DNA from 3 places in the Streptomyces sp. NPDC017940 genome. Region 3 is predicted to be linked to each of the others. Evidence: riboswitches for the same ligand, from Rfam matches in the RefSeq annotation. Region 3 holds a riboswitch; each other region holds the start of a gene.
The links. A riboswitch is a leader RNA that binds a small molecule or an ion and turns the genes downstream of it on or off. The one in region 3 is predicted to bind cyclic di-AMP.

Region 1 (10,119 bases), on a different contig from region 3:
CACGAGGAGCCCTACTACTACGGCAACGACCTCCCCTACCTGATGGCCTGGCTCCCCCTGGTCCTCGCAGGCGCGCCCTACCTGTCCGTCGACGCCTGGCTGGCAGCACGCCGCAACTCCAGAGCCTCGGCCTGAACCAGGCCGCCTGCGCTCGACCCGGACCGCCTGGGCTGGGCTGGGCTGCCTGGGCCTGGGCCTGGGCCTGGGCTGGGCTGTCTGGCTCGACCGGACCGCCCAGGCTGGAGCTGGGCCGACTCGGCCCGCCTGTGCCCGCGCGCTGCTAGAGCGCGCCCGGACCGGACGTCGGTGCTCTGTCCGGCCGCTCCGGGGGGCTCCCAGCGTCCTCCGGTTCCGCCAGAGTGCTCTCCGGTTCCGCCGGAGCGCCCTCCGGCGTGTCCAGGCGGTGCGGGGGCTCCAGGTCGGCGGGGAGGTCCCCGTGCACGGTCGTGCCCGCCGCCTGGGAGCGGACCGGGGAGCCGGTCCGAGCGTCCGCCCGGGTCCCGGCCCGAGGGCCGCGGCCCCTGCGTATGAGGTGGGCCACCGCCGCCGTCGCCGCTGCGAGGAACAGGCCTCCCGCCACGATCGGGATGATCGCGAACCAGGGGGTGTCCCACAGGCCACCCGAATCTCCCGCGTACACCAGCCCGGCCAGGGCCAGGAAGACGCCCGCCACCAGCCTGCCGGGCTGGAACTCATGACGCAGCACGTTCCACCTCCACCTGTCCGACGCCGACTTCGAGCCGCAGCTCGACCGTGCCGCCGTCCTTCGCGCCCCGGGGCGGGGCGAGGGTCTTCGTCTCGGTCCGGGCCGGGGAGATGTCCACGTCGTCCTTCCTCTCAGCGGGGAGCTGGATGTCGCCGACACCCACCTCGGCCCGCAGCTTCACCTCTGCGTCCCTCGGGACGATCACCTTCAACCGGCCCGCGCCGACTTCCGCCCCGGTCTTCAGCGTCTGGTCCTCGCGCAGGTCGATCCGGCTCAGGTCGAGCGTGCCCACACCTGTCCCCAGCTCGTACTTCGAGCGGACGTCCGCCGTCACGGCCGGGCGCCAGTCCGTGCGTATCCAGTCCGTGGTGATGCTCTTGGGCAGGGCGGCGGAGCCCGCGACCAGGGCCGCGACGATCAGCGCGAGCACGATCGAGCCCGCGCCCGTACGCCCGGCGAAGGAGCTGATCACCAGGCCGACGCCGAGCACGGCGAGCCCGCAGGCGAAGCCCATTTGCAGACTCGTGCCGAGCGGCTGGTCCTCCCAGGTCGCGGCCGTGCCGAGCGAGCCCGCGAGCACCGTCGCGAGGAACACCCAGCCGCCGATCCAGCGCGGGCCGCGGGGGAGGCGCGGGCCTGGCGGGCCGGTGGGCGCCGGGCCCGGAGTCCACCGGCCCACGGACGCGTGCGGTGCGTCCGGCTGATACTCCACCGCGACCGGGGCCGGGCCCCAGAAGTAGTTCGGCATCCCTTCGTGCGACCCGCCCTTGGTGAGGGGGTCGCGCCACCAGGACGGGGCGCCGGCCACCGGCGGGGCCAAGGTCTCCGGCGGCGCGTCCGCCACGGCCTGGGCGGCCACCGGGTCCGGGTCGGGGGTGCCGCGCTGCTGCGACCAATATCCCGCGCCCGCGAGCAGGAGGGCGAGGACGGCGGCGAAGGTCAGGGCACTGCTGTTGTTCAGCAGGGTCAGAAAGACGCCGCAGCCCACGAGAGAGAACAGGACGGCTGTCAGCGCATGGCCGTCCACGCGGCCGGTCAGCAGGCGGCGCGCCTCGTTCTCCTCCTCGTCCTCATAGGGGATGAACAGCCACGCGAAGCCGTAGAACACCAGGCCGAGGCCGCTCGTGATCGCGAGGACCGCGAGGCCGATGCGGAAGATCACCGGGTCCATGTCGCAGTGCCGCCCCAGACCCGCGCACACGCCGCCCAGCTTGCGGTGCCGGCGGTCGCGGCGGAACTTGCGCTCACGCACGGCCTCCGGCCCGCCCGGTGCCTCGGCCGGGGCGGAGAGACGGTCGCGCGGCGGGGCCTGCGGGCCCGGCGCGGGCTGCTGATCTGTCATGACTCCATGGTGACCGCCGGCGCCCCGCCGCGGCAGGCGGGACAACCCTGGCCGAACCCTGAAATCATCCCTGACCACCCCTGACCATCCCGGAGCGCCCGCCCCTGATCCGGCCGTGGAGGGCCGGGCGGAGCGCTCGGCGTGGCGGCGGAGGACGCCGCCCAGAGACCCGCGGGGCAGGGGCAGAGATCAGGGGAGTCTCGGGGCTCGACCCTGATGCCCCCGCCCGCGCCCACGTGTGAATATCGGAGCATGCCGGAAGCCGCAGCTGTACCCATCGAAGACGAGCGGCCGCTGCGGAAGCTCTATCGCAGCGGCGAGGGCCGCCTGCTCGGCGGGGTCGCACGCGGCCTCGCCGGGCACCTGGGGCTGCCCGTCATCTGGGTGCGGATCATCTTCATCGGCCTGTTCCTCGCCAATGGCTTGGGCGGGCTGCTGTATGCGGCGTTCTGGTTCTTCGTCCCGCTGGGCGTGGGCGGCGTCGGCTCGCAGGCCCAGCGGCAGACCGTGGTCACCACCGAGACGGCGCCGGACGGCCGCCGCAAGCTCGTCGCACGCAAGCCCGACAAGGGCCAGATAGTCGCGCTGCTCGCCATGGTCGTCGTCGCCATGGTCTTCGTCGGCAGCGTGGACCTCGGCGGCCCGACGCAGGCGTATCTGTGGCCCACCCTGTTCGTCGCCGCGGGCGTCGCGCTCGTCTGGCGGCAGGCGGACAACGCACGCAGGGCCCGCTGGATGGAGGTCGGCCGAAGACGCCGCACCCTCACCATCGCGCGCACCGGCGCCGGTGTGCTCCTCGTCGGCGTCGGCGTCTCCGGCATCTTCGTCCTGCGTGGCTCCGCCTCCGACCTCGGGGCGGCATTGCAGGCGGCGCTCGCTGTGCTCGTCGGTATCGCGCTGCTCGCGGGCCCCTATCTCGTACGCATGACCCAGGACCTCTCCGAGGAGCGGCTGATGCGCATCCGCGCCCAGGAGCGCGCGGAAGTCGCCGCGCACGTGCACGACTCGGTGCTGCACACCCTCACGCTGATCCAGCGCAACGCGGACAGCGCGGGGGAGGTGCGCCGCCTCGCCCGGGCCCAGGAGCGCGACCTGCGCGCCTGGCTGTACAAGCCGGAGGGCACCGGCAAGGACGAGGCGGAGGAGCCGGACACCCTCGCCGAAGCGGTCCGGCGCGACGCCGCGGAGGTGGAGGACAAGCACGGCGTCCCCATCGAGGTGGTGGTCGTCGGGGACTGCCCGCTCGACGAGAGACTGACGGCGCAGACGCAGGCCGCGCGGGAAGCGATGGTGAACGCCGCCAAGTACGGTGGCGAGGGCGGCGCGGTGCAGGTCTTCGCCGAGGTCGAGGGGGAGACGGTCTTCGTGTCCGTGCGGGACCGGGGCCCGGGGTTCGATCTGGACGCCGTGCCCGACGACCGCATGGGCGTACGAGAATCGATCATCGGCCGTATGCAGCGCAACGGCGGTACGGCACGGTTGCGTGCGGTGCCGGGCGGCGGCACGGAAGTCGAGCTGGAGATGGAGAGGACGGCGGCGACATGAGCGACGCGACCGAAGCGGGCGGGGCCGGGCAGCGGGCAGGGGCTGCGGGGCCCGTGGGGCCGCCTGCCGGGGCCGCCGGGGCGAGCGGGGCTTCCGGGGCTGGGGGAGGTCTCGATGTCGGAGGGGCTGCCGGGGTGGGTGATGGTGCCAGTGGTGCCAGTGCGACTGTCGAGGCCGAGGGGGATACGGGGCGGCGGGTGCGGGTGGTGCTGGTCGACGACCACCGCATGTTCCGTACAGGAGTGCAGGCGGAGATCGGCCAGACGGCGCGTACGGGTGTCGAGGTGATCGGGGAGGCCGCCGACGTCGACCAGGCGGTCTCGGTCATCACGGCGACGCGCCCCGAGGTGGTGCTGCTCGACGTACATCTGCCGGGCGGCGGCGGGGTCGAAGTCCTGCGCAGATGCGCGTCGTTGATGGTGGACGCGGAGAACCCGGTGCGGTTTCTCGCGCTGTCGGTGTCGGACGCGGCGGAGGACGTCATCGGGGTCATCCGGGGCGGTGCCCGCGGCTATGTCACCAAGACGATCACCGGTACGGACCTGGTGGACTCGATCTTCCGGGTCCAGGAGGGGGACGCGGTGTTCTCGCCGAGGCTCGCGGGCTTCGTCCTGGACGCCTTCGCCTCCACGGACGCGGCGCCGGTGGACGAGGACCTGGACCGCCTCACGCAGCGAGAGCGCGAGGTGCTGCGCCTCATCGCGCGCGGGTACGCGTACAAGGAGATCGCCAAGCAGCTCTACATCTCCGTGAAGACGGTCGAGTCGCATGTGTCGGCGGTCCTGCGGAAGCTCCAGCTGTCGAACAGACATGAACTGACGCGGTGGGCGACGGCGCGGCGCCTGGTCTGACCGCCGGGGCCCGGAGGTCGGGCCCCGCAGCCCAGGGCTCAGCCCCGAGACCGCGGCCCGGTCCCCCCGCGCCACGGCATACGCGCGGAGTCGCGGCCCTACGCGATCCGTGTCGCCCCGGCGAACGGCATCTCGTCGACGGGGGCGATCCGAACGGGGGCGCTCGGGTTCGGGGCGTGGATCATTTTGCCGTCGCCTACGTAGAGGCCGACGTGGCTGATGCCCGGGTAGAAGAAGACCAGGTCGCCCGGTTGGAGGTCGGCGCGGGAGACGCGCCGGCCGGTGTCGATCTGGGCGTAGGTCGTGCGCGGCAGGGAGACACCCGCGGCGCGGTACGCGGCCTGGGTGAGGCCGGAGCAGTCGAAGGCGTTGGGGCCGGTGGCGCCCCACACGTAGGGGCTGCCCAGAGCGTTGTAGGCGTACGAGACGGCCGCACCGGCGCGGGAGTCGGGTGCCTTGACGCCGTCGGGCGCGGTGCCGCGCGCGGCTGCGCGTGACGCCCTGGCGCCCTCCGCGGCCGCTCCCAGCGAGCCGGTGCGGGCACCGCCGGTCACGCGGGCGCGCTCCTCCTCGGTCAGCCGGGCGAGCAGCCGCCTGGCCTCGCCCAGCTTTCCGGTCACCGTCTTCTTGTGCTTCCGCAGCTCCGCCTGACGGGACTCGAGGTCCTTGAGGGTGTCGGTGGCCTCGGTGCGGAGCTGGTCGAGGGAGCGGACCTGGCGCCGTACGCCGGCGATCTCTGCGGCCTGACGGTGGCCGACGCGGTCGGCGCGGGCGGCCCGGTCGAGGTAGGTGTCGGGGTCGGAGGAGAGTACGAGCTGCATGGACGGGTCGATGGCACCCTTGCGGTACTGGGCGGCGGCCAGCGAACCCAGGTCCTGGCGCGCGGTGTTGAGCCGGTCCGCCTTGCGGGCGGCTTCGTCGCGGAGGCCGTCGAGGGCCGTTTCGGCGCGGTCGGCCTTCTCCTTGGCGCCGTTGTACTTCTCGGTGGCGACCTCGGCCTCGCGGTAGAGCGCGTCGACCTTGGCCTTCACCTCGCTGGGAGTGAGCCGCGGGTCCGCGTGGCCGGTGCCTTCGAAGGCGGTCGCGGTGGCGGCCGACGCGAGGGCGAATGTCGCGGCCGTACGGGCCGTACTGCCGCTGAGCGAGCGCTTCTTGGGCTTGCGGTGCGCTGCCACGGAGGCTCCACGTCCTTCCTTGCGGGGCGGGGCCCTCGTGGGCCGGGCCCGCCCTTGCCGGCCGGGGTCCGGTACCGGTCCGGCGACGTCCGCACAGGGGAGACGGGACGCCGCCGGACTTTCTCGGCGGAGGTGGCCGGCTGCCGTCCCTGGTCCGGACGACGGTGGGGGCCGGTCACCTGACAGAGGACGTTAAACTCACCGTCACCCCTTCGTGACCCGTTGTGCGCTAACGGCGGATGTGGCGCAAGGGATGAACGGATACGAGCGTTCCGTCCCGGCTTCGCCGACGGGTTCACCAAGTGCGTGACCGATGTGGTCCATGTGGCCCGCCTGTCCGGTGGGAGTGCTAACGCCCCCGGTGCACCAGGCGTCCGGGGTGCCCGCCGCGCCGTGCCCCGGGCGGTCGTGCCGCGTCCCGGGTGGCCAGGGTCGTGCCCCACGAGGGCGGAACCGTGCCCCGGGCGATGGGAGCCCTGCCCCGGGCGGTGGCAGTCCTGCCCCGGGCTGGGGGCCTGCCCCGCGCGGTCGGAGCCCTGCCCCGCGCGGCCGGATCCGCGCACCGGGAATTAGGCTCCGCCCCATGGACGTACTCATCCATCTCTTCGTCGGACTGCACATCATCGGCATCGCTGCGCTCCTGGGCGGCTTCCTCGCCCAGATGAAGGCGATGGGTGCGGGCACGGCCCGGTTCAGCCCCGCGATGCTGCACGGCGCATTGACCATGTTGATCACTGGCGTCGTTCTTGTCGGTCTGAATCAGGCCGACGACAACACGGTCAACAACGTCAAGATCGGCATCAAGCTGGCCCTGTTGATCGTGATTCTCGGCCTCGTGTACGTGAAGCGGGACGAGGACAAGGTGGACAAGGCGATGTTCGCCACCGTCGGGGCGCTGACGGTGGCGAACATCTTCATCGCCGTCCTGTGGACGTAGGGAGCTCTATGCCGGGCGCACCACGCTGTGGATCGGCATGTAGGAGATGGACTCGACCCGGACGTTCGCACCGGGCTTGGGGGCGTGGATCATCTTGCCGCCGCCGATGTAGATGCCGACGTGGCTGATGTCGTCGTAGAAGAAGACGAGGTCACCCCGCCGGGCGTTCGCCTTCGAGACGGTCGTGCCCGTCTTCACCTGGTCCCAGGTGGTGCGTGGCAGGGAGATGCCCGCGGTCTTCCAGGCGGCCTGGGTGAGGCCGGAGCAGTCGAAGGAGTCGGGGCCCGCGGCACCCCACACGTAGGGCTTGCCCATCTGCTGCTCGGCGAAGCCGATCACTTTCTCGGCCTTCGCCGCGTAGCTGCCTCCGGTGCTCCCCGAGCGCGAACCGGAACCCGCCCCCGAGCCCCCACCTGGACCGCTGCCCTGGTCGGAGCCGGAGCCGGAGCCGGAGCCGGAGCCCGAACCCGCACCGGACCCCTGGCCCTGGCCCTGTCCCTGTCCTTGCTCCTGCCCCTGCTCACGGTCCCGCGCGCTCCGCTCCGCGGCCTCCTCCGCCTTCCGCTCCCGCTCCGCCTCCGCCTGCTCGCGCGCGAGCTCCGCCGCCTCGCGCTCGGCGGCCTCCTTCTTCCGCTTCTCGATCGCGGCGAGGCGCGCCTTCTCCTCGGCGGTCAGCTTCGACAGGAGCGAGCGCGCCTCGGTGAGCTTGGTCTGGACGGTCTGCTTGCTCGTTCTGAGGGCGTCGCGCGAGTCCTGTAGCGTCCGCAGGCTCTTGGCGGCCTTCGCGCGCTGCTCGGTCGCCGAGACCTGCTGCGTCCGGTAGTCGTCGACGGCCTTCTTCTGACGGTTGGTGAGCCGGTCGGCGAGGTGGTTCTGGTCGAAGAAGCCCTTCGGGTCGTCGGCGAGCAGCATCGTGGCCGTCTCGGAGACGGCTCCGGTCCGGTACTGCGCGGCGGCGAAGGAGCCGAGCTCCTGACGGGCTTCGTTCAGACGGTCCGTGCGCCTGGCCACGTCGTCCAGGAGACGGTCGACCTTCTTGCGCTGCTTGTCGGTGCTCTCCTTGGCGGAGTTGTACCTCTGTGTGGCCACCCCGGCCTGGTGGTAGAGGTCGTCGACCTTCTTCTGCACCTCTTCTAGGCTTGGCTTCCCGGGCTCGGTGGGGGCGGACGGCGCGGCGTGCGCGCTCTGCGAGAGCAGGGCCACCGACGTCAGGGCGGCCGTGGTGATGCCGAGCGCGGGGGTCGTGCGGACGCGGGCCGGTCGGCTGCGCGGCTTGCGGTGCGACGCCAAGACTGGCGACTCCTTCCGTGGACCGCCTACCGGGTTAGCTGTCGGGTTCGGGCGGATGATCCGGAAGGCTGCCCTACGGTTCCGTACGGGGTACGGGACTGATTCACCCCAGAGATCGTGGTGGGTCCCCGGCTCCGAACGCGTCGGACTCGGCGGAGGCCGCGCGTACCCGGCGGGGATCGCCGGTGGGGGGACGTGCGGCCCGCGCAGCACGCTAGCCAACCGGTGAGGCGCGAGGGAAGGTTGATGTTCGATATGCCCGATACATTTCCGTGACCTCACGAGGAGTGCGGTGCCGCGGCGGCGGGCGCCGACCCGGGCGGTGGCGCAGCGTGACACCGCGGCTGCGTGGAGCCGCCCCCGCGCGGCCGCACCGCGCCGGTGTGGCCGGATCGGGGCGGCCTCGCGGAACCCGGGGCGGGTTGTCAGTGGGGCCGCCTAGACTCGGGAGGCGATGAGCAGCCTCTTTGACGACAGCTTCCTGGCGGACCTCAAGCCCTCGCAGGGCCACGAGGAGGAACCCCCGCCGCCGCCCGAGGACAGTGCTCCGGAGCCCATTCCGGACGACCTGTTCCACGGGAGGTTCGACGCGCCCGCACCCCGGGACGCGTACTACAGGGACGGCGCCCACCGCCCCGCGATCGACCCGGCGGCGCTGCTCGACGGCCTGAACGAGAACCAGCGCGCGGCCGTCGTGCACGCCGGAGCGCCCCTGCTCATCGTCGCCGGCGCCGGTTCCGGCAAGACGCGCGTGCTCACGCACCGCATCGCGTACCTCCTCGCGGAGCGCGGTGCCCACCCCGGCCAGATCCTCGCGATCACGTTCACGAACAAGGCCGCGGGCGAGATGAAGGAGCGCGTCGAACAGCTCGTCGGCCCGCGCGCGGGCGCCATGTGGGTGTCGACGTTCCACAGCGCGTGCGTGCGCATCCTCCGCCGCGAGTACAAGAAGCTGGGCTTCACGTCCTCGTTCTCGATCTACGACGCCGCGGACTCCAAGCGCCTCATGGCCCTGGTCTGCCGCGACCTGGACCTGGACCCGAAGAAGTTCCCGCCGAAGTCCTTCAGCGCCAAGATCTCGAACCTGAAGAACGAGCTCATCGACGAGGAGGACTTCGCCGCCCGGGCAGCCGACGGCTTCGAGAAGACCCTCGCCCAGGCGTACGCGATGTACCAGTCGAGGCTGCGCGAGGCCAACGCCCTCGACTTCGACGACCTGATCATGACCACGGTGCATCTGCTGCGCGCCTTCCCGGACGTCGCCGAGCACTACCGCCGCCGCTTCCGCCACGTGATGGTCGACGAGTACCAGGACACCAACCACGCGCAGTACGCCCTGGTGCGCGAGCTGGTCGGCCCCTCCGGAGAGGGCGACGAGCCGGGCGAGCTGTGCGTCGTCGGTGACGCCGACCAGTCCATCTACGCCTTCCGCGGCGCCACCATCCGCAACATCCTCCAGTTCGAGGAGGACTACCCGAACGCGACCACGATTCTCCTCGAGCAGAACTACCGCTCCACCCAGACGATCCTGACCGCCGCCAACGCGGTCATCGAGCGCAACGAGAGCCGTCGCCCCAAGAACCTGTGGACCAACGCGGGCGCCGGCGCACGCATCACCGGGTACGTCGCCGACACCGAGCACGACGAGGCCCAGTTCGTCGCCGACGAGATCGACCGCCTGACCGACGCCGGTGACGCCAAGGCCGGCGACGTGGCGATCTTCTATCGCACGAACGCCCAGTCCCGTGTCTTCGAAGAGATCTTCATCCGCGTCGGCCTGCCCTACAAGGTCGTCGGCGGGGTCCGCTTCTACGAGCGCAAGGAAGTCCGCGACGTCCTCGCGTATCTACGGGTCCTCGCCAACCCCGAGGACGCCGTGCCGCTGCGCCGCATCCTGAACGTGCCCAAGCGCGGCATCGGGGACCGCGCCGAAGCGATGATCGACGCGCTCGCGCAGCGCGAGAAGATCTCCTTCCCGCAGGCGCTGCGCCGCGTCGACGAGGCGTACGGCATGGCGGCCCGCTCGGCGAACGCCGTGAAGCGCTTCAACACGCTCATGGAGGAGCTGCGCACGATCGTCGAGTCCGGCGCGGGCCCCGCCGTCGTCCTGGAGGCCGTGCTCGAGCGGACCGGATATCTCGCGGAGCTCCAGTCCTCCACCGACCCGCAGGACGAGACGCGCATCGAGAACCTCCAGGAGCTGGCCGCCGTGGCCCTGGAGTTCGAGCAGGACCGCGGCACGGCCGCCGGTGCCACCACCGACGCCGCCACCG
Region 2 (10,119 bases), on a different contig from region 3:
GACGATCTGCATCCGGCGGTCGAGGTCGACGAGTTCACCGGTCGCCGGGTCGGCGTCCGCCACCAGCAGGCGGATCGAGTTGGTGCCACAGTCGATGGCGGCCACGCGGGTCATCGTTCTCCTTGTCGTCACGGTGTTCGGCACCGAGGGCGGGCGTCGGCTTACTGGTCCCCGGCGCACGGGGCGGTGCTCACGCACGGGCCCTTGCGCCACCACTGCGGGAGCATGGCGATGGCCTCGTCGCCGAGGGGGTTCACGCCGGGGCCCGCGGCCAGCGAGTGGGCGACAAGGACGTGCAGGCACTTCACGCGGTCGGGCATGCCCCCGGCCGAGGGGAAGTTCTCCAGGACCTCGATGGCGTCGCGGCGCGCGAGGTAGTCCTCGTGCGCGGCCCGGTAGGCGGCGGCGAGTTCGGGGTCCGCCGCCAGCCGCTCCGTCATCTCCTTCATGACGCCGTTGGCTTCCAGCGTGCCGATCGCGGACGCGGCCCGCGGGCAGCTCAGGTAGTACGTCGTCGGGAACGGCGTGCCGTCGGGCAGCCGCGGCGCCGTCTCCACCACGTCCGGGTTGCCGCAGGGGCAGCGGTGCGCGATGGCGCGCAGGCCGCGCGGCGGGCGCCCGAGCTGCTCCTGGAACGCGGCGATGTCGGCGTCCGTGGGCACGGTGGACTCGGTCTGGGGCGGGGGCGTTTCCATGCCTGTCTTTCGGTTCGTTCGGTGCGGTTCGTTCGGTGCGGTTCCGATCGGGGCGGTTCGATCGGTGCGGTTCGATCGTGGGCCGTTCGATCGGCGCCGCCGGTGCGGTTCCTTCGGTGGTGCTGCTTCGGCCCGCCGCGGTTCACTCGGCCCGGTCGGCCTTGTCGACGCCCTCCAGGACGTTGGCGTACCAGGGGCGGTCGGCCGCGCCGTCGTCGCCGCGGTGGCCGTCGTCGGCCGCGGGGTCGATGACGGTGAACCCGGTCTCGCCCGGCCGTACGTAGTGCAGCCGGTCCCGGATGCGCTGCTCGGCGTACGCGTCGTCCTGCCAGCGGGCCTTCTCGTCGCGAAGGCGCTCGACGTTGTCCCGGTGCTCGGCCTGCTTCTGCCGCTGCTCGGCGATCTCGGCGCGCTGCGACACGTACTGCCGCATCGGGTACGCGAGCGCCACCACCAGCGTGCAGACGACGAGGACGAGCAGCGCGGCCCTGCCGGTCAGCCGGGAGCGGCGCGCCTGGCGCCTGGTCTGCGAGCGGTAGACGCGCTCGGCCGTCTGCTCGCCGAACACCCGCAGCCGGGTCGCCGTGGAGAACCGGTCCTTGTCCCGGACTTTCCCGGCCATGTTGTCTCGCCTCCCCAGTACGCGCGTACGTCCCCGCACACGGTACGGGACCGGGTACGGGGACGTACGTACGACTGGCTAGGGCTTGGCGCCTTAACCCTTGAAGCGGGGGAAGGCGCTGCGGCCCGCGTACACCGCGGCGTCGTCGAGGATCTCCTCGATGCGGAGCAGCTGGTTGTACTTGGCGACACGGTCCGAGCGGGCCGGGGCACCGGTCTTGATCTGGCCGCAGTTCACGGCGACGGCGAGGTCGGCGATGGTGACGTCCTCGGTCTCGCCGGAGCGGTGGGACATCATGCACTTGAAGCCGTTGCGCTGGGCCAGCTCGACGGCGTCCAGGGTCTCGGTCAGCGAACCGATCTGGTTGACCTTCACCAGGAGGGCGTTGGCGGCGCTGTCGTCGATGCCGCGCTGGAGGCGCTCCGGGTTGGTGACGAACAGGTCGTCGCCGACGATCTGGACCTGCTCGCCCAGCTTCTCGGTGATGATCTGCCAGCCGTCCCAGTCGTCCTCGTACAGCGGGTCCTCGATGGAGACCAGCGGGTACGCGGAGACCAGCTCGGCGTAGTAGTCGGTCATCTCGGCGGCCGAGCGGGACTTGCCCTCGAACTCGTAGACGCCGTCCTTGTAGAACTCCGACGCGGCGACGTCGAGCGCGAGCGCGATCTGCTCGCCGGGGACGTAACCGGCCTGCTTGATGGCCTCGACGATGAGGTCGAGGGCGGCGCGGTTGGACTCCAGGTTCGGCGCGAAGCCGCCCTCGTCGCCGAGGCCGGTGGACAGGCCCTTGGTCTTCAGGACCTTCTTCAGCGTGTGGTAGACCTCGGCGCCCCAGCGCAGCGCCTCGGAGAAGGACTCCGCGCCGATCGGGGCGATCATGAACTCCTGGATGTCGACGTTGGAGTCCGCGTGGGACCCGCCGTTCAGGATGTTCATCATCGGAACGGGCAGCAGGTGCGCGTTCGGGCCGCCCAGGTAGCGGAAGAGGGGGAGGTCGGAGGCCTCGGACGCGGCGTGCGCGACGGCGAGGGAGACGCCGAGGATGGCGTTCGCGCCGAGCGAGCCCTTGTTGTCGGTGGCGTCGAGGTCGAACATCGCCTGGTCGATCAGGCGCTGCTCGGTGGCGTCGTAGCCGACGAGCTCCGGGCCGATCTGCTCGATGACGGCGAGAACGGCCTTCTCGACGCCCTTGCCGCCGTAGCGGTTGGCGTCTCCGTCACGCAGTTCGATGGCCTCGAAGGCGCCGGTGGAGGCGCCGGACGGAACCGCGGCGCGGCCGGTGGACCCGTCGTCGAGGCCGACCTCGACCTCGACCGTGGGGTTGCCTCGGGAGTCCAGGATTTCCCGGGCTACGACGACGTCGATGGACGGCACGAGCATCTCCTTCTGGGATGTGACGCTGGGGGCGCGCGGCGTGCACCACTGTGGGCGCGGGCTTGCGCATGGCTTGCATGGTCTTCATCGGCCCTGCGTCTCCTGAGCCTAACGGGCCTGGGGGCTTCGGCCAGCCGACCGCCCGGCCCGTGGGACGGCCGACGGCCCATTTCCCAGGTAATCAGGGCGGAAGCCAGGCCCCTACTGGCCAGTAGCTTCGCCTAAGGCGTAGCTCGGGGCTCCGGGTGGGCCGGCCCAGGGCTCCGCGAGGACCAGCCGGGGGCTTCCGTCAGGACCGGCCGTGCGGCCCCCGGCGGTGCCCGCGCAGCACCTCGCCCCGGTGCGTACGGGGGATACGCGCACCGGGGCGAGGGAGACCGTGGGGACGGAAGCGCTCCGTGGGACCGGAGCGAGGCGCCCTGGCCCGACAGGGCCGGGGAGCCCGGGTCAGCTGAGGTGCAGCTGCTGGCCGGGGTAGATGAAGTCGGCGTCGTCGATGATGTCGCCGTTCAGCTTGTAGACCTTCTGCCAGCCGCCCTTGACCTCGCGCGCGTCGGCGATCTTGGAGAGCGTGTCGCCCTTCTTGACCTTGTACTCGCCGTCGCCCTTCTTCACGACCTTGCCGGTCGGGGTCTCGACGGTCTTCTTCGACTCGGTCCGCGGGGCGGCCTGCGGGGCGCTCTGCGGCTTCGGCTGCGCCTGCTGCTGGGGCTGCGCCTGCTGACGCGGCTGCTGCTGGGGCTTGACCTGCTGCTGCGGCTTGGCCTGCTGGGTCTGGTGCTGCGGCTGCGACTGCTCGCCACCGCCGCCGTTGCCGCCACCGCCGCCGTTGTACGAGGCGCCGGTCAGGCCCACGCCGCAGCTCGGCCAGGCACCCTTGCCCTGGCCCGCGAGGACCTTCTCGCCGATCGCGATCTGCTGGGACTTGGAGGCCTTGTCGGCCGTGGAGGCGTACTGCGTGCCGCCGTACGCGGCCCAGGTGGAGGCCGAGAACTGCAAGCCGCCGTAATAGCCGTTGCCGGTGTTGATGGACCAGTTGCCGCCGGCCTCGCACTGCGCGACGCGGTCCCACTGGTCGGCCGTGGCGGCGCTCGCGGTGCCCGTGGCCATCAGCGGGGCGGCGACAGCGGCGCCGGTGACACCGACGACGGTGGCGGCGCGAGTGGCCTTGGACGGACGGCGGTGCTTGCCCTTGCTGGAAAACAGCATGGATGGATCCCCTCACCGACGCCTGCGAGGTGAGCTGTCGGGTTCGGGCGGGTGAGTGCCCGGTCGCACCACGTGCGTGCGACTTCACCCCTAGCCGTTCCTGTCCGTCCCGCGGCGCTTGCTGCTCGCTGCGGTGCGGACGGGCCCGGCGCTTACCTTGGGTCCCCCGCTCCTGCCTTCGGCGCACGAAGCGACGACTGTTCCCGTCCGGCCGTTGGCAGGATTCGGCGTACCGACCGGCGGGGCCCGCTGTGGCGAGCGATCACGACCGTAGACGGGCAAACCGCGGAATTTCAAAGACGATCAGGGCTTCTGAGACCCATCTCTCACTTGCGCCTCACCACCTTTAAACCGGACATTCATCGCGAACTGCCCGTCAGTTCCGGGCGTGTCGCGGCTACTTCCGGTCCGCCTCCGCGGCCTGCTTCTCCTTCAGGTCAAGCTGCTGACCGGGGAGGATGAGGTCCGGGTCGGCGCCGACGGTCTTCTTGTTCTCCGCGTAGAGGGAGGACCAGCCGCCGTCAAGGTCGTGCCGGTCCGCGATGCGCGAGAGGTTGTCGCCGGAGCGGACCGTGTAGGTGTCGGCGGGGCCGGGTGAACCGCGTTCTGCCCCACGGGAGGCGTGCCGCCCCGCGGAGCCCGCGCCGGACTCGCCGTCCGCGGCCTCGTCCGCGCTCGAACCGCGGTGGCGTCCCGAGGTGCCCTCGGCGGACTCGGAGGACTCAGGGGAATCAGAGGGCTCGGAGGGCTCCTCGGAGCCTTCGGAGCCCGAAGGGGCGCTCTCGGCGCCGGAGTCGCCGCCGGAGCCCGGCGAAGTGGTGTCGCGGCCCGCGGACTTGCCGTCCCGGCCGGTCTCCCGTCCGCCCTCGTCGCCCTTCCCGCCCTCTTCGTCCTTCTCCCTCGCACCGCTCGGCCCCGACGTGCCGGCTTCGCCGGTCGTGTCACCGCCGCCCTTGCGGTGCTTGCCGGTTCTCCCGTCCCGGGCGTCATCGCCGCTCCTGCCGTCGGCGTGATCCCTGTCTCCCGGACCGGTGGAGTCGTCGGAGCGTGTGGAGCCGGAGGAGTCCTTCGCGCCCCGGTCCTCCTCGTCCCCGCGGGAGGAGTCGGCGGACCTGCCCGGCGCCACCGGCAGGCCCGGGTCGACGTCGGCGGCCGCATCGTCCTTGCTGAGGCCCGCGGCCGGGCCGCAGTTCGGCCAGGCGGCGGGGCCCTGGTCGGCCAGGACCTCGTCGGCGACGGCTATCTGCTGGGAGCGGCTCGCCTCGTCGGCGCTCGGCGCGTAGGCGAGGCCGCCGTAGTTCTCCCAGGTCTCCTGCGTCATCTGCAATCCGCCGTAGTACCCGTCGCCCTTGGCGCTCCAGGCGCTGCCGCTCTCGCACTCCGCGACCTTGTCCCACGTCGCGGCCTCCGCGGCGTTCGCGCCCGTGGCGCCGAGCAGCGGGATCGCGATGGCGGATCCGGTGACGCCGGCCGCGACGACGATCGCCGGGGCTTGGCGGGGGCGGCGGTGACGGCCTTGACCGGAGAGCATGCACATGCCTTTCGCGTGACGACAGGGGCGGCCGCGACACATGGTGCGCTGGGGTGCCGAGCCGTCGTGAAAGTAGCCGCAGTCGAACGTCAGTCACAAGTCGATGCAGCGCAGATCACGCGAAAGTCACAGTTTTGACCGGCCGTCAGTCAGCTGCCGGGAAGGCCCCCGGCCCCGGGCGGTGTGAACCGTACCGGAAGAGTCCGCAGGCCACGCATGATGAGCCCGCCGCGCCACCGCAACTCCTCGGGCTCGACGCCGAGTTGGAGGTCCGGCAGCCTGCGCAGCAGAGTCGCCACGGCCGTCTGCCCCTCCAGGCGGGCGAGGGGGGCGCCGAGGCAGTAGTGGATGCCGTGGCCGTATCCGAGGTGCTGATTGTCGCGCCGGGACAGATCGAGGAGGTCGGGCTCCGCGAATCGGGCGGGGTCGCGGTCCGCGGCGGCGAGGACGACGAGGACCGGGTCGCCCACGGCGATGTCCTGGCCGCCGACGCGCAGCGGCTCGGTGGCGAAGCGCCAGGTGGCCAGTTCGACGGGCCCGTCGAAGCGGAGCAGTTCCTCGATGCCCGTCTCCAGGAGGGCGCTCTCCCCGGCGGCCAGGGACCGTTGCAGCCGGGCCCGCTGCTCGGGGTGGGTGAGCAGCGCGAGGATGCCGTTGCCGATGAGGTTCACGGTCGTCTCGAACCCGGCGAACAGCAGGATGAAGGCCATGGCGGCGGCCTCGTTCTCGGTGAGGTGCTCGCCGTGGTCGGAGGCGCGGATCAGGCCGGAGATCAGGTCGTCCCCGGGCTCTGCCCGCTTGCGGTGGATGAGCTCGGCGAGGTAGCCGCGCATCTTCTTCACCGAGCGCGCGACGCCGCCCCGCGGCCCTCCCCCGTGCCGGATCATCATGCCCGCCCAGTCCCGGAAGTCGTCCTGGTCCTCCCGGGGTACGCCGAGCAGGTCGCAGATGGCGTAGATGGGGAGCGGGAAGGCGAACTCGTGGATGAGGTCGGCCGCGCCGCGCTCCGCGCCGTGCTTGTCGAGGAACGTGTCGATGAGCTGGTCCGTCAGCTCCTGCACGCGCGGCGCGAACGCGGCCACCCGGCGCGGGGTGAACGCCTTCGACACCAGTCGGCGCAGGCGGGTGTGGTCCGGCGGGTCGATGTTGAGCAGATGCGTCATCAGCTCGGCCTTGCGCTCACCCGGGATCCCGGTCCTGCCCCTGGCGTGCGCGGGCTCGTCGTGGTGCGCCGGGTTCTTGCTCAGCCGCTGGTCGGCCAGCGCCTCCCGCGCGTCCGCGTACCGCGTGACCAGCCAGGCCTCGACACCGCTCGGCAACTCGGTCCTGTGCACGGGGGCGTGCTCCCGCAGCCAGGCGTAGGCCGGGTAGGGGTCGGTGGCGAACTCCCAGGTGAAGAGGTCTGGCGCGGGGGCCTTCGGTGGGGTGGGGGGTGTGTGGGGGCAGGTGGGGGGTGGCTGGTCGTGCATGTGCCGACGGTATCGGGCGGGGGTGGGGGGCGGCTTCCTCGGCGTGTGGTGCGGGGCGGTTTCCCGGGTGTGGTGCCGGGGGTGGGGGGCGGCTTCCCGGCGTGTGGTGCCGAGGGGGCGTCCCCTCGTTCTCCGCGGAGTGCATGGGCGGGCTGCACGGGCTGCGGGCCGCTGGCTCCCGGCTATGGGGCTCGGGCTACCGGATACGGGTCGTGGGCCGCGGGCTCCCGGCCATGGGCTCGGGCTACCGGATACGGGTCGTGGGCCCCGGCTGCGGACCGCACGCGCTTCCAGGTCCGGGCCGCAGGCGGGCCAGAAGTTACACGGGCTCGCCCTGTCCCTGCGTGTCCGTGTCCGTGTCCGTGTCCGGAGGCGGCTCGGCCCCCTGTTCCGGGGGCAAGGTCATTCCTACCCGCAGGACGTTCAGGGCGAAGGCCGCGTCGCGGTGGCCCGTTTCGGCCGCCACGCGGTACCAGCGGGCGGACTTCCCCATGCGGCCCGGTCGCAGCAGCAGCTCGGCCAGGTGGAACGCCGCGTTCGGATCCCCCGCCTCCGCGCCCTCGGTGAGCCAGTGCCGGGCACGGTCGCGGTACAGCTTGCCCAGGGTGACGTACGCGTCCTTCGAACCGGCCTCGGCGGCCTTCTCCAGATACCCGGCGGCCTCCACGACGGCGCCCCGGCCCGCGAGGATGTGCCCCAGCTCGTTGCAGCCCAGGGTGTTGCCGCGGTCGGCGGCCCTGCGGTACCAGCCCTCCGCCTCCGACACATCGCCCACCGCCACCGCGACCCAGCCGAGCAGGAGGCACGCCTCGACGTCACCCCCGGCGGCCCGGGGCAGCAGGGCGGCACGGCACGCGTCGACCAGGGGCGCGACGTCGAGGCCGTGCGCGGCGGCCGTCGCGGACCCGTGGACCCATACCGAGGTCGATACCTCCCCCAGCTCGCCGGACCGTACGGCGTCCGCGACGAGGGAGCCGTAGGCCCGGTAGGTGTCGGCCTTCGTCCCGGGGACGAGCAGCCCGGTAGCGTCGTAGCGCAGCCGGGTGGCCCAGGCCAGGGCCTCCTCGAAGGACTCGTGCCGTCGCCCCTCGCGGACGGAGGCCTCCTGCTCGTCGGGGTAGTCCTCGACGACCGCGCGCAGCACGGCGAGCGGGATGTCCTCGCCGATCCCGCAGCGGGCCAGGTCGATGGCGGCGCGCACCAGGAGGTGGCCCTGCGGGTGCGTCTGCGGGCGCCGGGCCCTGCGCCACTCGTCCCACAGCTCCGGCCCCAGGGCGAGGTACTCGGTGACCCCGCGGCTGCCGCGCCGCTCCGCGGCCGCCGCGAGGCGCGGATCGCCGGCACCCGCGAGCCGCGCGAGTTCGGCGGCGCTCCAGCGGCGGGACAGCTCGACGGTGCGGGCGCCGCTCAGGACCCGCGCGGCGGGGCCACCGCCGAAGCGGTGCTCGTCGTACGCCGTGTCGCGCATCGTGGCGAGGACGAGCACACCCTCCTGTACGAGCCGGGAGAGGAGCGCCGCCGTGAGGCCCCGGGGGCCGAGGTGGCCCTCCAGATCGTCGAGCCAGAGGATGCGGTGGCCGTCGCGGCCGTGCCCGCCGGACGCGATGTCCCGCAGGTCCGCGCCGGGGTGCGGGGCGTGCACCCGGGGCTCGGGGTCGGTGCCCGCGCTCAGCGCGGCCCACGCCGCCGTCATCGTCTTGCCGGACAGCGGCCCGCCCGTGACGACGACAAGACCGCCCTCGTGCAGACCCCGTACGACGAGGGTGTGCAGCTCTTCGTCGCAGTCACGCTCGACGTAGGGCGTGAGGCTCGGCTCGTCCCCGAAGTGGCTCGTGGGGCGCACACCGAACCAGAGGCGGCGCAGCCGGCCGACGCGGGGCCAGCTGTCCGCCGGGTCCCGGCCGTCGGCGAGGGTGGTGTGGACGGTGACGTGGCCCGTGATGGTCCCGGCCTGGATCACCGCGCCCGCCGAGCTGTCGGAGAGGCTGTTCCGCGTCGGGGGCTGCGACGGCACTCCGGGCGGGAGCTCCGACGCGGGCGGAGCCACGGCGGGCGGTGACCCGGCGGGCGGTGACCCGGCGGGCGGCGGCGTGGCGGGCGGAGCCGCCCTGTACGGCTCGTCGTCCGGGAGCGGCCCTGACGGCACGGGCGTGGACACCCGCACACTCATGTCGTGCTCGCAGTCCGTGCAGAAGCGGTCGTCCTCCTCCAGCCGGGCCTGGCACATCGGGCAGTACACCGTCGCCTCCTCGGGCTGCAACTCCCGCAACTCCCGCTTCTCATGGCCGGGTTCGGCGCCGCGAGTGCGCCCCCGGATCCCCCGGGGGCAACCGTACTAAGCCCCGGGCGCCTCGGCCTCGCGTACCGCGTCCCGGTAGGCCCGGGCCGCAGCCCGCAGCGCCGCCTCCGGGTCCGTTCCCTCGGCCTCCGCGCGGACGGCCATGGCCAGCAGGTCGTACCCGATGCCGTCGCCCGTGGGCAGGGGGACGTCGAGGCCCGCCGTGCGGACGCGGGACGCCAGCTTGGCGGTGAGGGCGAGAGCGGGCTGGCCGAGGGGGACGCCCTCGGTGACGGAGGTGCGCTGCTTCTCCTGGGCCTTGGTGCGCAGCCAGTGCTCCTTGACCTCCTCGGGGGTGGACGCGGTGTCCTCGCCGAAGACGTGCGGGTGGCGGTGGACGAGCTTGTCGACGATGCCCGCGGCTACGTCGTCCACGGAGAAGGCGGTGCCGTCCTCGGCCTCCTCCGCGATGCGTGCGTGGAAGACCACCTGCAGGAGCACGTCGCCCAGCTCCTCGCGCAGCTCGTCCGAGGCTCCGTCCTCGGCGGTCCCGGCGTTCCCGTTGTTCCCGTTGTTCCCGGTGGCCTCGATGGCCTCCACGAGTTCGTACGCCTCCTCGATGGCGTACTTCGCGAGGCCCTGGTGGGTCTGGCGCGAGGACCAGGGGCATTCGACACGGATGCGGTCCATGACCTGGACCAGGTCCAGGAGGCGGGCGCCCGGCAGGTCGTACGACCCCGGCAGCAGTTCCAGGTCGGGCATCGGGACCCGGCCGGAACCCGCGAGGCGGGCCAGGCCGTCGGTGAGGCGGCGGTCGCCTTCGGCGGTGGCGACGACGAGCACCGTGCGGCCCCCGGCGCAGGCGCGCACCAGTTCCTCCGCGGTGGGTGCGGCCTGCTTGACGTCGATGCCCGCTTCCCGCAGGTACGGGAGCTGGGGGT
Region 3 (10,119 bases):
CCCCACGGGACGGGAACACCGCTCAACGACGTGGTGGAGAGCCAGGCCCTGCACCGGGTGTTCGGGCCACGGATGCGTGAGCTGCCGCTCTTCTCGCTCAAGGCGATGATCGGTCACACGACCGGTGCGGCAGGCGCCTTCGCCTGCCTCACGGCGACCCTCATGCTGCGCCACCGGCGGGTCCCGGCGAACACTCCGATCGACCAGGACCCGGAGTGCGACGTCTGGCTCCCCCAGGAGCGTCCCGTGCCGCCGGCCGCGCCCGCCGTCCTGGTCAACACCTACGCGTTCGGCGGCAACAACACGTCTTTCGTGGTCAAGGGCCTCGTCGACGGCGAGGGCGACATCGAGGGCGAGAGCATCGTCGAGGGTGTCGGTGCCGGTGTCGGTGTCGGTGCCGGTGCCGGTGCCGGTGCCGGTGCCGAGGGTGTCGGTGGGGAGGCGTCGCAGTGGTCACGGTGAGCACCGGTGAACTGGCCGTCGTCGGCATGGGCATGGCGGCGCCGGGCGTCTGCGGGCCCGCGGACGCGCTGGCTCCCGCCGGGGCGGCGGCCCCCGGCTGGTTCGAGGCGGAGGTCGCCCTGCCCGGGCGCGGCTACCGGCGGCTGCCCGATGCGTGCAAGTACCTCCTTGCCGCGTCGAGGCTGGCGGTCGGTGACGCCGGGGGCCGGTTCGCGCGGACCGAGCGCGAGCACCGGGGCGCGGCGGTGGCCATCAACAACACCGGCGCCGCCCTGCTGGAGGCGATGGACCGCACGATCATGCGGGAGGGCGCCGCGCAGATGTCTCCGTCCAGCAGCCCTTTCATCGCCATGAGTTCGTTCGCCAGCAGGCTCTCGATGGAGCACGACATCACCGGCTTCAACCTGACCGTCAACTCCCCTGTCACGGCCGGTCTCGAGGCGTTGCAGATCGCGGCTCGCGCCGTCGCGGCGGGCCGGGCCCGTGCGGTCCTGGTGGGCGCGGTCGAGGAGGCCCTCTCACCTTCTCAGGCGCTGCCGCCCGCCCCTGGAACACCGTGGCAGCCGCCCGCCACTGGAGCACCGTGGCAGCCACCGTCCCCTGGAGCGCCGTCGCGGGCGCCCGCCTCCGTGCCGCCGTCGCAGGCATTCGCCCCCGGAACGGAGGCGGGCGCCGCCGTGCTGCACTGCGAACCCGCCGCGGGGGGACACGCGCGCTACGGCACGTGCCGGGTACGGAGTGCCTTCCTTGCCCCCGGTGCGGCGACGCACGACGCCCACGCCGTCCTCGGCCCGCTGGTCGGCGACGCCCCACCGGGCCGGGTCGACGCGGTCCTCGACGACTCCGCAGTGGGGACGGCCGCCGCACGGTGGCTCGACCACCTGCACGGCGCGTGCGAGGTCGTCGTCGTCCCGGCACCGGCGCAGGCCGGTTGCCTCACCCCGTTGCGGCGCGTCGTGGGCCTGTTCGCGCAGGCGCACACGGCCCCCACCCGGCGCGCGGTACTCACGGCCTCCGCCCAGGGCACGCTCGCCTACGCCGAGCTGACCGTCGCACCACGAGGCGGGAGTTCACCCGGACCGCGCGCGCCGCGGGCGGCGGCCGCCAAGGGAGGAGAGTGATGTTCGTTCCCCTCAAGGGTTCCTGGGCCCTGGTCTTCGGCGTGTCCAGCGGCATGGGCAAGAAGACCGCGCGGGCGCTGGCCGAAGCGGGCTGCAACGTCATCGGGGTGCACTTCGACCTGGCCGAGGGACAGCAGCGGCGGGCGGAGCAGTATGCCGAGACCCTGGGCGGGCTCGGCGTGGAGGCACACTTCTTCAACCGCAACATCGCGGCGCCCAGGGCTCGCGCGGAACTCGTCCCCGTCATCCGGGACCTCACGTCCGGTGTCGGGCCCCGGATCGTCCTGCACTCGGTCGCCTACGGGACGCTCACCTCCCTCCTCCCCGCGCGGACCGGCCAGGAGGAAGAGGTGCCCGAGGTCACGCAGCAACAGTTGACGATGACGGTCGACGTCATGGCGCACAGTCTCGTGTACTGGATCCAGGACCTGGTGCGGGCGGCGCTGCTGCCGCGGGGGGCGAAGGTCTTCGCGATGACCAGCGCGGGCGGGTCCCGGGTGCTGTCCGGCTATGCGCCCGTCGCGGCGGCGAAGGCCACGCTGGAGTCCCATGTCCGCAACCTGGCGGTGGAACTCGCCCCCCGGGGCGTGGCGGTGAACGCGATCCGGGCGGGCACGACGATCACCCCGGCACTGTTGAGGATCCCGGGCAACGAGAAGCTCGTCGCCCACTGCCGGGGCGTCAATCCGGGCGGTCGGCTGACGCGCGCCGAAGACGTGGCCGAGGCGATCGTCGCCCTGTCCGTCTCGGACTCGCCCTGGCTCACCGGAAACGTCATCGGGGTCGACGGCGGAGAAGCACTCGTCGTCTGAAGCGAACCGGGGCCGAGCGTCAAGAGCGACACCACAAGGGCCAGATCGAAGGAGGACGGCACCGTGTCAGGCAACCCGACAGCAGGCGTCAACCGCGAGGACCTGCGCGCGCTGATCGCCGAAGAACTCGAACTCCCCACCGAGGAAGTCACCGACGAGGCCAACCTCAGGACGGACCTCGCCGTGGACTCACTCACCGCCATGGAAGTCGCCGTACAGATCGAGAAGACGTACCGCATCACCATCGACGAGGAGGAGATCAAGTCGCTCACCACCCTGGCGGCCATCCACCAACTCGTCTCCGCCAAGCTCGGGACAGCCCGATGACCGACGGGAGCAGGCCTGTCGCGGTGGTGACCGGCGGCTCGCGCGGCATCGGAAGGGCCGCCGTGCTCCGCCTGGCGGCCGACGGCTTCGACGTGGCGTTCTGCTACCTCTCCACGCCGTAGCGGGCCGAGGCGGTGGCGGCCGAGGCTCGCGGCGTCGGGGCGCGGGTGCTCGCCCGCAGGACCGACGTCTCGGTGGCGGGCCGGGCCGCGGAACTCGTGTCCGAGACGGAGGCCGAACTCGGCCCGATCGGCGCGGTGGTGGCGAACGCCGGTGTCGTACGGGACCGGCCGCTCGCCGGGATGGCCGACGACGAGTGGGACACGGTGCTCCGTACGAATCTCGACGGCACCTATCACATCTGCCGTGCCGCGGCGCGCTCCTTGATGCGGCACGACAGCGGGGCCATCGTGACCGTTTCCTCGGTGGCGGGCATCCACGGCAACATCGGCCAGTCGAACTACGCGGCGTCGAAAGCCGGGATCATCGGGTTCACGAAGTCGATCGCGAAGGAACTCGGCCGGTTCGGAGTACGCGTCAACTGTGTTGCGCCCGGCATGATATCGACGGACATGACCGCTGAACTCAGCGAAGCGAAACGCAAGGAGCAGATCAGCAGGATCCCGCTGCGCCGACCCGGAACACCGGACGAGGTAGCGGACTTGGTGTCCTTCCTCCTTTCCCGCCGTTCCGCCTACATCACGGGGCAGGTCCTCGGAATCGACGGCGGTTTCTCGCTCTGAGCCCGCGGGTTCCCCGGCGACCCCAATGGCTTCCTCCCGACGGAATTCCCCGACTCCATTCTTCTACGCCAGGGCGACCGCGGTCAGGGCACGTCGCCGGTGTAGTGGAAGCGGCAACTCACGCCCGGGCCCGGCCTGCGGGGTTCGCCGGGCCGCGGGCCGTACAGCGACCGGCCGCCGGGGAACCGTCCGAGTTCGGTGGGCAGGGCGACGCCCTCGTCCACGTCCTTGGGCCGCCGGTCCGTGATGCGCAGCAGCAGTCCGTCCAACGGCCCGCCCGTCAGCACCGCATACGTCTGGTCGGCCAGCGGGCCGGGGTCGTCGTGGTCGTGCCCGTACACCCGGCCGCGCAGCAGTTGCTCATCGCCGTTCATGCCCTCAGCCTTGCAGCCACCACTGACAATGCGGCTGCACTATGTCCATTTTTGCACCGAAAATCCGCCTCTTCATGCTGTTGTTGGCGTACGTAAAACATCACCCGTATTGCGCGATGATCAGCGACACGACGCGCCCCGATACGTGACGAGCGACACCTCACCCCGCGCCCGTCCCGTGAAATGAGTCACACCAATGAAGACGCCCTCGCGGGGCTCTCGGGAGAGCGCATGGGGCGCACTCCCTTTCTGGCAAAGAGGATTGGGCCAATCGATCAAAGAGGGCCGGGGAATATGATCACCAGGAACGGACCTGGTGCATTCCTCTCCGCAATTCTGGTCTTGTTCCGCCGGGACTTTCTCGCTTAACGTCACCGTCAATCCGGATGGAACGCCGAATCCTGCCGCTGTCCGGAAACCTTTCCGATCACTCACTTACGCACGGCAGGAGCGGGGGACCCAGGCAAGACGCCGATCCGGTTTCCGGAACGGCTCGGGGTGAAGTCGCGCACGCCGCGACCGGACATCTCCCGTCCGAACCCGACAGCTCACCTCGTAGGCGACGGAGAGGAATGCGCCATGCCCGCAAAGGGAAAGCACCGTCGTCCCAAGTCCAGCCCGCTCGCCCGGGGCATCGCCGCCGCAGGCACGGGAGGAGCCGTCCTCGCGCTCCCGGTGCTCGGCGCGACCACCGCCGCCGCGGCGGAGCCCCACACGGCCGCCAAGCCCGCCGCGGCCCCCGACAGCTACGTCGTCGTCGCGGGTGACTCCCTCTCCAAGATCGCCCGCGAGCACTCCCTGAGCGGCGGCTGGCAGAAGCTCTACCGGGACAACCGCGGCGTCATCGGCGCCGACCCGAAGGTGATCCACGCCGGCATCGAGCTCACCCTCGGCAAGAAGGGCCCGGCCGGGCCCGCGGAGAAGCCGGCCGCCTCCGCCGAGCGGGCGGACCGCTCCGAGCGCGACAGCGCGCTCGCCGAGCCCGCCGCCGCCCCGGCGAAGAAGACCTACACCAACGACCTCGACGGCTGGATCAGGGAGTCACTCGACCTCATGGCCCAGCACGGCATCCCCGGCTCCTACGAGGGCATCCACCGCAACATCATGCGTGAGTCCTCGGGCAACCCGCTGGCCATCAACAACTGGGACGTAAACGCCGCCGCAGGCACCCCGTCCAAGGGGCTCCTCCAGGTCATCGGCCCCACCTTCACCACCTACCGCCTGCCCGGCACGTCGCTCGACAGCTTCGACCCGGTCGCCAACATCACCGCCGCCTGCAATTACGCGGCCGCCCGCTACGGCTCCATCGACAACGTCAACGGCCCGTACTGAGGCTGCCGCACGCGGACCGTTCTCTGGGGACCCGCACTCGCAGGGCGCTAATGCAACGGCTAGCTCGTCGGGTTGAGCTTGCGGAAGTACGTCCAGCTGGTCTCGTTCGGTTCGCTCCACCTCTCCGGGGCGTGGGCGAATTCCGGGTGGTGGTCGGCGATGTGGGCGCGGGTGCGGTCGGGGACCTCGGCGTACGAGCCGAGCTTGCGGCCCCGGCAGTGGAAGGTGAGCCCGCCGGGCCGCTGCCCTCGGGCCATCCACGGGAGCCATGGGGACATCCGGGTCCACGACATGGTGGCGGGGACGCTCGGCGCGGTGCCGGCCAGGTCGGCGCGGTCGGCGAAGAACTGGAAGAGCTCAAGGGCCTTGTAGGTGTCGCCCGCCGAGTGGACGGGGTACTGGGCCACGGGCAGGGGCGAGGGGTAGGCGAGCGGGATCTCCAGGCTGAAGCAGACCTGTCCGTCGAGCTCCGTCGTCGGTATCGGGAAGGGACGCCACTTCTGGTTCGCCGGGTCGTTCCAGATGTGCACCACCGGCAGGTCCTGCCAGGTCTCCAGGATCTCGCGGCTCGCGGGGTCGAGGTAGAAGGCGGCCTCACGGGTGAGCAGTCGGTAGGCGTCCTGGCCGGCGTCGGCGTCCCGGACCAGGCGGGCGACGTTGAGCCCTTCGAGGCCGAAGACGTGCTGGTAGGGCTCGTCCGGAGCCCAGGAGTACACGTTCCCGGTCCACCAGTACGTGACTTCCGCACCGTCGAGCGAGGCGCGGGTCCGGGCGAAGGAGCGGAGCAGCTCTGCGGGTGTCGTCATACGGAGTACTCTGCGCGCCCCAGGGCGGGGGGCCTCGCCCGGGGTGGACGTTGCCCGGGCGGACGCCGCCGTGGACGCGTGGGCGCGTTGCGCGTGAGCGAGGAGGTTGCGCGGTCGCCGAGGGGTGCCTGATACGTGGTGGATGCCAGGCGGAGGCACAGGAAGCCCAGGATCGTCGACGGACGCGGACGGCAGGTGCCGACCGCGGTACGGGACCGTCGGACTCGCACCCGGCGGCAGACGAAAGGAGTGGGCTCTTGCGCACGTCAATGGGTCGCCGAGCGGGCACGGCCCTGGCAGGCGCCGGCGCGTTGGGCCTGGTGTGGACGAGCGTGCCCTCCGCCGCCGCGATCGTCGGCGGCAAGCCGGTCGGGGACGGTGAACGCCCCTTCGTGGTGCAGCTACAGCAGCGGGACGACGACGGAAGCTGGTCGCACTACTGCGGCGGTGCGCTCGTCGACAGCCGGGTGGTCGTCACGGCCGCGCACTGCTCGAAGTGGGCCGAACAGGGGAAGGTCACGATCCGGGTCGTCCTGGGGCGGTCCGACGCGACTACCGACCAGGGGACGGTGGTGACCAAGGACCACTTCACCGTGCACAGCCACCCCGCGTTCTCGACCGAGACCAACACGGACCTGGGTCTCATCGTGCTCGACTCCCCCGCCCGCCAGAAGAGCGCGAGCCTCCCGCCCCTGGGGGCGAAGCCGCAGGCGGGTCGCCTCCTCCGGGCGGCGGGCTGGGGGCGTACCGACTTGGAGAGCGAGGCCAAGCCCACGCGCCTGCACGAGACGGCGCTCCCGGTCACCGAGTTCGACACCGAGGGCGGGACCTGGGACAAGAACTTCGTGTGCGCCGGTACCCCTGAGCGGCGGGTGGGGCCCGGGGACAGCGGAGGACCGCTGTTCGCGCCGCCCTCGCGCGGCAAAGCCGTGGTCCACGGCCTGGTGAGCGGGGACACGAACACCTGCCCGGGGCTGTTCACCAATCTCTCCGACCCCGCCGTCTGGAAGCCGTTCCGCAAGGTGCTCGCGGCACACGGACTTTCCCGTGTCGTCCCGGTTCGGGCAGCCGCCGAGGCAGCACACGCGGCGCCGGCGACACCGGCGACACCGACGGTCTGACACTCGCACGGTCCGGCCGACTATGCGTGCGCCTGGTCTGCTTCTTCACGCCGGTCGGCAGCCGCTGCACCCTGTCGGGAGGAAGGTCGGTTCCGCGTACCCCAGCGTTCGAGTGCGGGCCCGACGGCAGACCGCGGCATTGATCGCGGACACCGCTACGGTCCAGCGCGGCGCGTCCGTGTGCTCGGAGATCCAGATCGGCAGGAGCAGGGACACCACCGGATACTGAAGGCCCATCGCACCGTGCAGGACGGTGAAGGTCACGAACGGACGGTCGCTGAGCGCCGACCAGCAGCGCTGCTGCGGCGGTGCCGCCAACGCCTGGTAGGCGGGGAGCAGGAAGAGGAGGAGCGCGCACAGTGCGAAACTGGCCGCGTTGCCGAGAATGAGCACGACGTAGGCGGTACGCGTGTTCGCCGCGACGGCGAAGCCGGCGCCCACGGTTCCCAGGACGACGCCCAGATTGACGTACGTACGGAGTCTCGACCGGAACAGCGCGGGACGGTCGGTACCGACCCTGACCACGAGGGCTCCCCAGGCCGCGCCGCTGACGGCTGCGGCGAGCTGGTCGAGGGTGGCGACGACCGTGAGGGCCGCCCAGCTCTCGACCAGCACGAGCGCGGACATCGCCACCGCCTGGACCGCGAGGGCGAGCATCATGACGGTGCGGGGCCCGCGTCGGTCGGCCAGGTGGCCTCCCGGTATCCCGGCGAGCAGACCGATCAGGCCCGCGACGGTGAGGGCGGCGCCCACCTGCGCTGCCGGTAGGTCCACCACCAGCGTGAAGTAGAGCGCCGCCGCCGTGTTGAAGAGGCCGTTGCCGACTCGGTTCACGAAGCTTGCCAGGATCAGAACACGCTCTGACCTGTTGCTTCCCGCCAATGAGCTATGCGGTCGCGGCCGGGCGATCTCCCCTTGATCATGAGCGCAGGCTAACAGCGGGTGCTCACACCACCGTTGGCCCCCGTCACGGCGCGAGCGCCGACTGGTCCGCGGCCCACAGCCAGGTTCCGTCCGGCTGACGACGGGCTATCTCGACGGTGATGTCACCATTGGTCAGCGTGGCCGCGGTCATCGCGAGGTCGCCGCTCACCAGCGCGGGGTGCTGCCTGCCGGGCGAGAGCACCGGCGCGGCGGCGACGAACTGCTCGTACACCTTGCGGATCTCCGCGTGTCCGGTCGCGATGTTCCCCGGGGGGAACGCCAGCACGGCGTCCGGTTCGTACAACGCCACGAGTCCGTCGACATCGCCTGCGTTGGCGCGCTCGATGAAGTACCTGCCCAGGTCGTTCGGCTCGACGGCAGCCTGCTTGTCCGTCAAGTCCTTGTCCCTCAAGTCGTTGTTCGTCATGTTCTTGTTCGGCATGTTCCTGTTCGTCATGCCGCTCAGCTTCCCAAGCAATACACGACACCCTGTGTCACGTATTCCCGTAGAGTTTTACGCATGCGCGCCGACCGCTTGGTATCCCTGGTGCTGTTGCTGCGGCAGCACGGCCGGATGTCCGCGGCCGCGCTCGCCAGGGAGTTGGAGGTGTCCACCCGCACCGTGCTGCGCGACATCGACGCGCTGTCCGCAGCCGGTGTCCCGGTCTTCGCCGAGCGCGGCCGCCACGGCGGGTTCGCCCTGTTGCCCGGGTTCCAGACGGAGCTCACCGGACTGAACCACGACGAGGCACTGGCCCTGCTCGTCGCCGGATCGCGGCGCGGCGCCCAGGCGTTCGGCCTCGGTACGGCGCTCGCCTCAGCCATGCGCAAGGTGGTCGACGCGCTGCCGGAGAGCTATCGGGCCACCGCGGCCGGTGCGGCTCAGCGCCTGCTCATCGACCCGGAGACCGACCTCCTGGCGCGCCGCGTCGACGCCGATGAGGTGCCCGACACCGTCGTGGCCGAGGTCCGGCGCGCGGTGTTCGCCGGACACAAGCTGCGCATCCGCTATGCGGCCGTGGACCAGGCCCCGAAGTGGCGCACGGTGGACCCGATCGGCCTGGTCACCGTGCGCGGCCAGGGCTATCTGCTGGCCACGAGGTCCGGTGCGGACCGCACCTACCGGCTGTCCCGGGTCGTGGCCGCCGAGGAACTCACCGCACCGGCACAGCGCCCGGACCGCGTCGACCTGGACCGGGCCTGGCAGGAGCGCAGCACACGGTTCAGGACCGGCGGCGACCAAGTCTCCGTCCTCGTACGGGTGGACCGGTCGCGGCGCGAGGACCTTGTGGGCACCGCGCTCGCCGTCCTCGCCGAAGTGACCGACGCCGACGCCGACGGGAGGCTGCGCCTGGAGGTGACCTTCCAGGATCCGAGGCACGCCGAATGGGCGCTGTGGCAACTCGCCACGAGCGCGCAGGTCCTGACCCCGCAGTGGTTGCGCGACTCCCTGCGCGACCGCGCCGCCGCGATGGCCGCCGGCTACGAGTGACGTCGGGCCTACCGGGCCGGGGCCAGGTCGGTGTGCACCAGATGGTGGTCCGAGTACGGAGAAGGACGCACGCCCTGCTTGAGCGGCACGAAGTCCCGCAGGAAGACGTAGTCGAACTTGAGCTGCCAGTCGGTGGTCGGTTCGCAGGTGCCGGGTCCGGTGGGCAGGGGAAGGCACTGGGGGTCCGCGTCCGTGGCCCGTGCCCACATCCTGGTCAGTTCGGGGGTGTCCGGGACGGCGTTGAAGTCGCCGAGAACGATCGCACGCTCGTGCCGGGCGACCGCTTTCGCGAGTACGCGGGTCTGGCCCGCCCGGACCGCCTCCTGGCGCCGCTGGGCGAGGTGGGTGTTGAACACGCGGACGGGCTCGCCGCCCACCCGCGTGGTGACGGCCATGTACCCACGGTCTTCGGATCCGCCTTCGGGGTACTCCACGTTCACGCGGTCCGTCATCGGCGCCGCCGAGAGGATCGCCTGGCCGAAGGCCCCCGGGCTCCACGGCCACCCCCCGCAGCGGCTCCGCTTGCGGAGAACCGACCCGTACTCGACGTGGTACACGAGCCCGTGCAGGTTCTTCAGGTAGTCCCTGATCCTCTCCACGTCACG

Region 1: another riboswitch for cyclic di-AMP. It lies ahead of ACH4DX_RS13105 (NlpC/P60 family protein); the one in region 3 lies ahead of ACH4DX_RS15045 (transglycosylase SLT domain-containing protein).
Region 2: another riboswitch for cyclic di-AMP. It lies ahead of ACH4DX_RS23200 (transglycosylase family protein); the one in region 3 lies ahead of ACH4DX_RS15045 (transglycosylase SLT domain-containing protein).

What each region holds. Positions count from the first base shown of each region.
Region 1 is NZ_JBIRHJ010000003.1:695,231-705,349, reverse strand. It holds gene ACH4DX_RS13140 (DoxX family protein) at 1-135, shown strand, start outside; gene ACH4DX_RS13135 (hypothetical protein) at 281-706, opposite strand; gene ACH4DX_RS13130 (PspC domain-containing protein) at 693-2,048, opposite strand; gene ACH4DX_RS13125 (PspC domain-containing protein) at 2,301-3,593, shown strand; gene ACH4DX_RS13120 (LuxR C-terminal-related transcriptional regulator) at 3,590-4,444, shown strand; gene ACH4DX_RS13115 (NlpC/P60 family protein) at 4,543-5,619, opposite strand; gene ACH4DX_RS13110 (hypothetical protein) at 6,203-6,556, shown strand; gene ACH4DX_RS13105 (NlpC/P60 family protein) at 6,563-7,846, opposite strand; cyclic di-AMP (ydaO/yuaA leader) riboswitch at 7,854-8,011, opposite strand; gene ACH4DX_RS13100 (ATP-dependent DNA helicase) at 8,301-10,119, shown strand, end outside.
Region 2 is NZ_JBIRHJ010000006.1:495,227-505,345, reverse strand. It holds gene ACH4DX_RS23220 (exopolyphosphatase) at 1-114, opposite strand, end outside; gene ACH4DX_RS23215 (DUF501 domain-containing protein) at 162-695, opposite strand; gene ACH4DX_RS23210 (septum formation initiator family protein) at 838-1,317, opposite strand; gene eno (phosphopyruvate hydratase) at 1,411-2,697, opposite strand; gene ACH4DX_RS23200 (transglycosylase family protein) at 3,139-3,900, opposite strand; cyclic di-AMP (ydaO/yuaA leader) riboswitch at 3,905-4,094, opposite strand; gene ACH4DX_RS23195 (transglycosylase family protein) at 4,298-5,431, opposite strand; gene ACH4DX_RS23190 (cytochrome P450) at 5,581-6,900, opposite strand; gene ACH4DX_RS23185 (tetratricopeptide repeat protein) at 7,220-9,169, opposite strand; gene ACH4DX_RS23180 (nucleoside triphosphate pyrophosphohydrolase) at 9,236-10,119, opposite strand, start outside.
Region 3 is NZ_JBIRHJ010000004.1:110,426-120,544, forward strand. It holds gene ACH4DX_RS15010 (beta-ketoacyl-[acyl-carrier-protein] synthase family protein) at 1-462, shown strand, start outside; gene ACH4DX_RS15015 (beta-ketoacyl synthase N-terminal-like domain-containing protein) at 450-1,583, shown strand; gene ACH4DX_RS15020 (SDR family oxidoreductase) at 1,583-2,395, shown strand; gene ACH4DX_RS15025 (acyl carrier protein) at 2,459-2,722, shown strand; gene ACH4DX_RS15030 (SDR family NAD(P)-dependent oxidoreductase) at 2,719-2,844, shown strand; gene ACH4DX_RS15035 (SDR family oxidoreductase) at 2,857-3,465, shown strand; gene ACH4DX_RS15040 (hypothetical protein) at 3,549-3,839, opposite strand; cyclic di-AMP (ydaO/yuaA leader) riboswitch at 4,262-4,414, shown strand; gene ACH4DX_RS15045 (transglycosylase SLT domain-containing protein) at 4,419-5,171, shown strand; gene ACH4DX_RS15050 (DUF1838 family protein) at 5,231-5,977, opposite strand; gene ACH4DX_RS15055 (S1 family peptidase) at 6,235-7,098, shown strand; gene ACH4DX_RS15060 (MFS transporter) at 7,144-7,980, opposite strand; gene ACH4DX_RS15065 (YybH family protein) at 8,066-8,479, opposite strand; gene ACH4DX_RS15070 (helix-turn-helix transcriptional regulator) at 8,543-9,514, shown strand; gene ACH4DX_RS15075 (endonuclease/exonuclease/phosphatase family protein) at 9,523-10,119, opposite strand, start outside.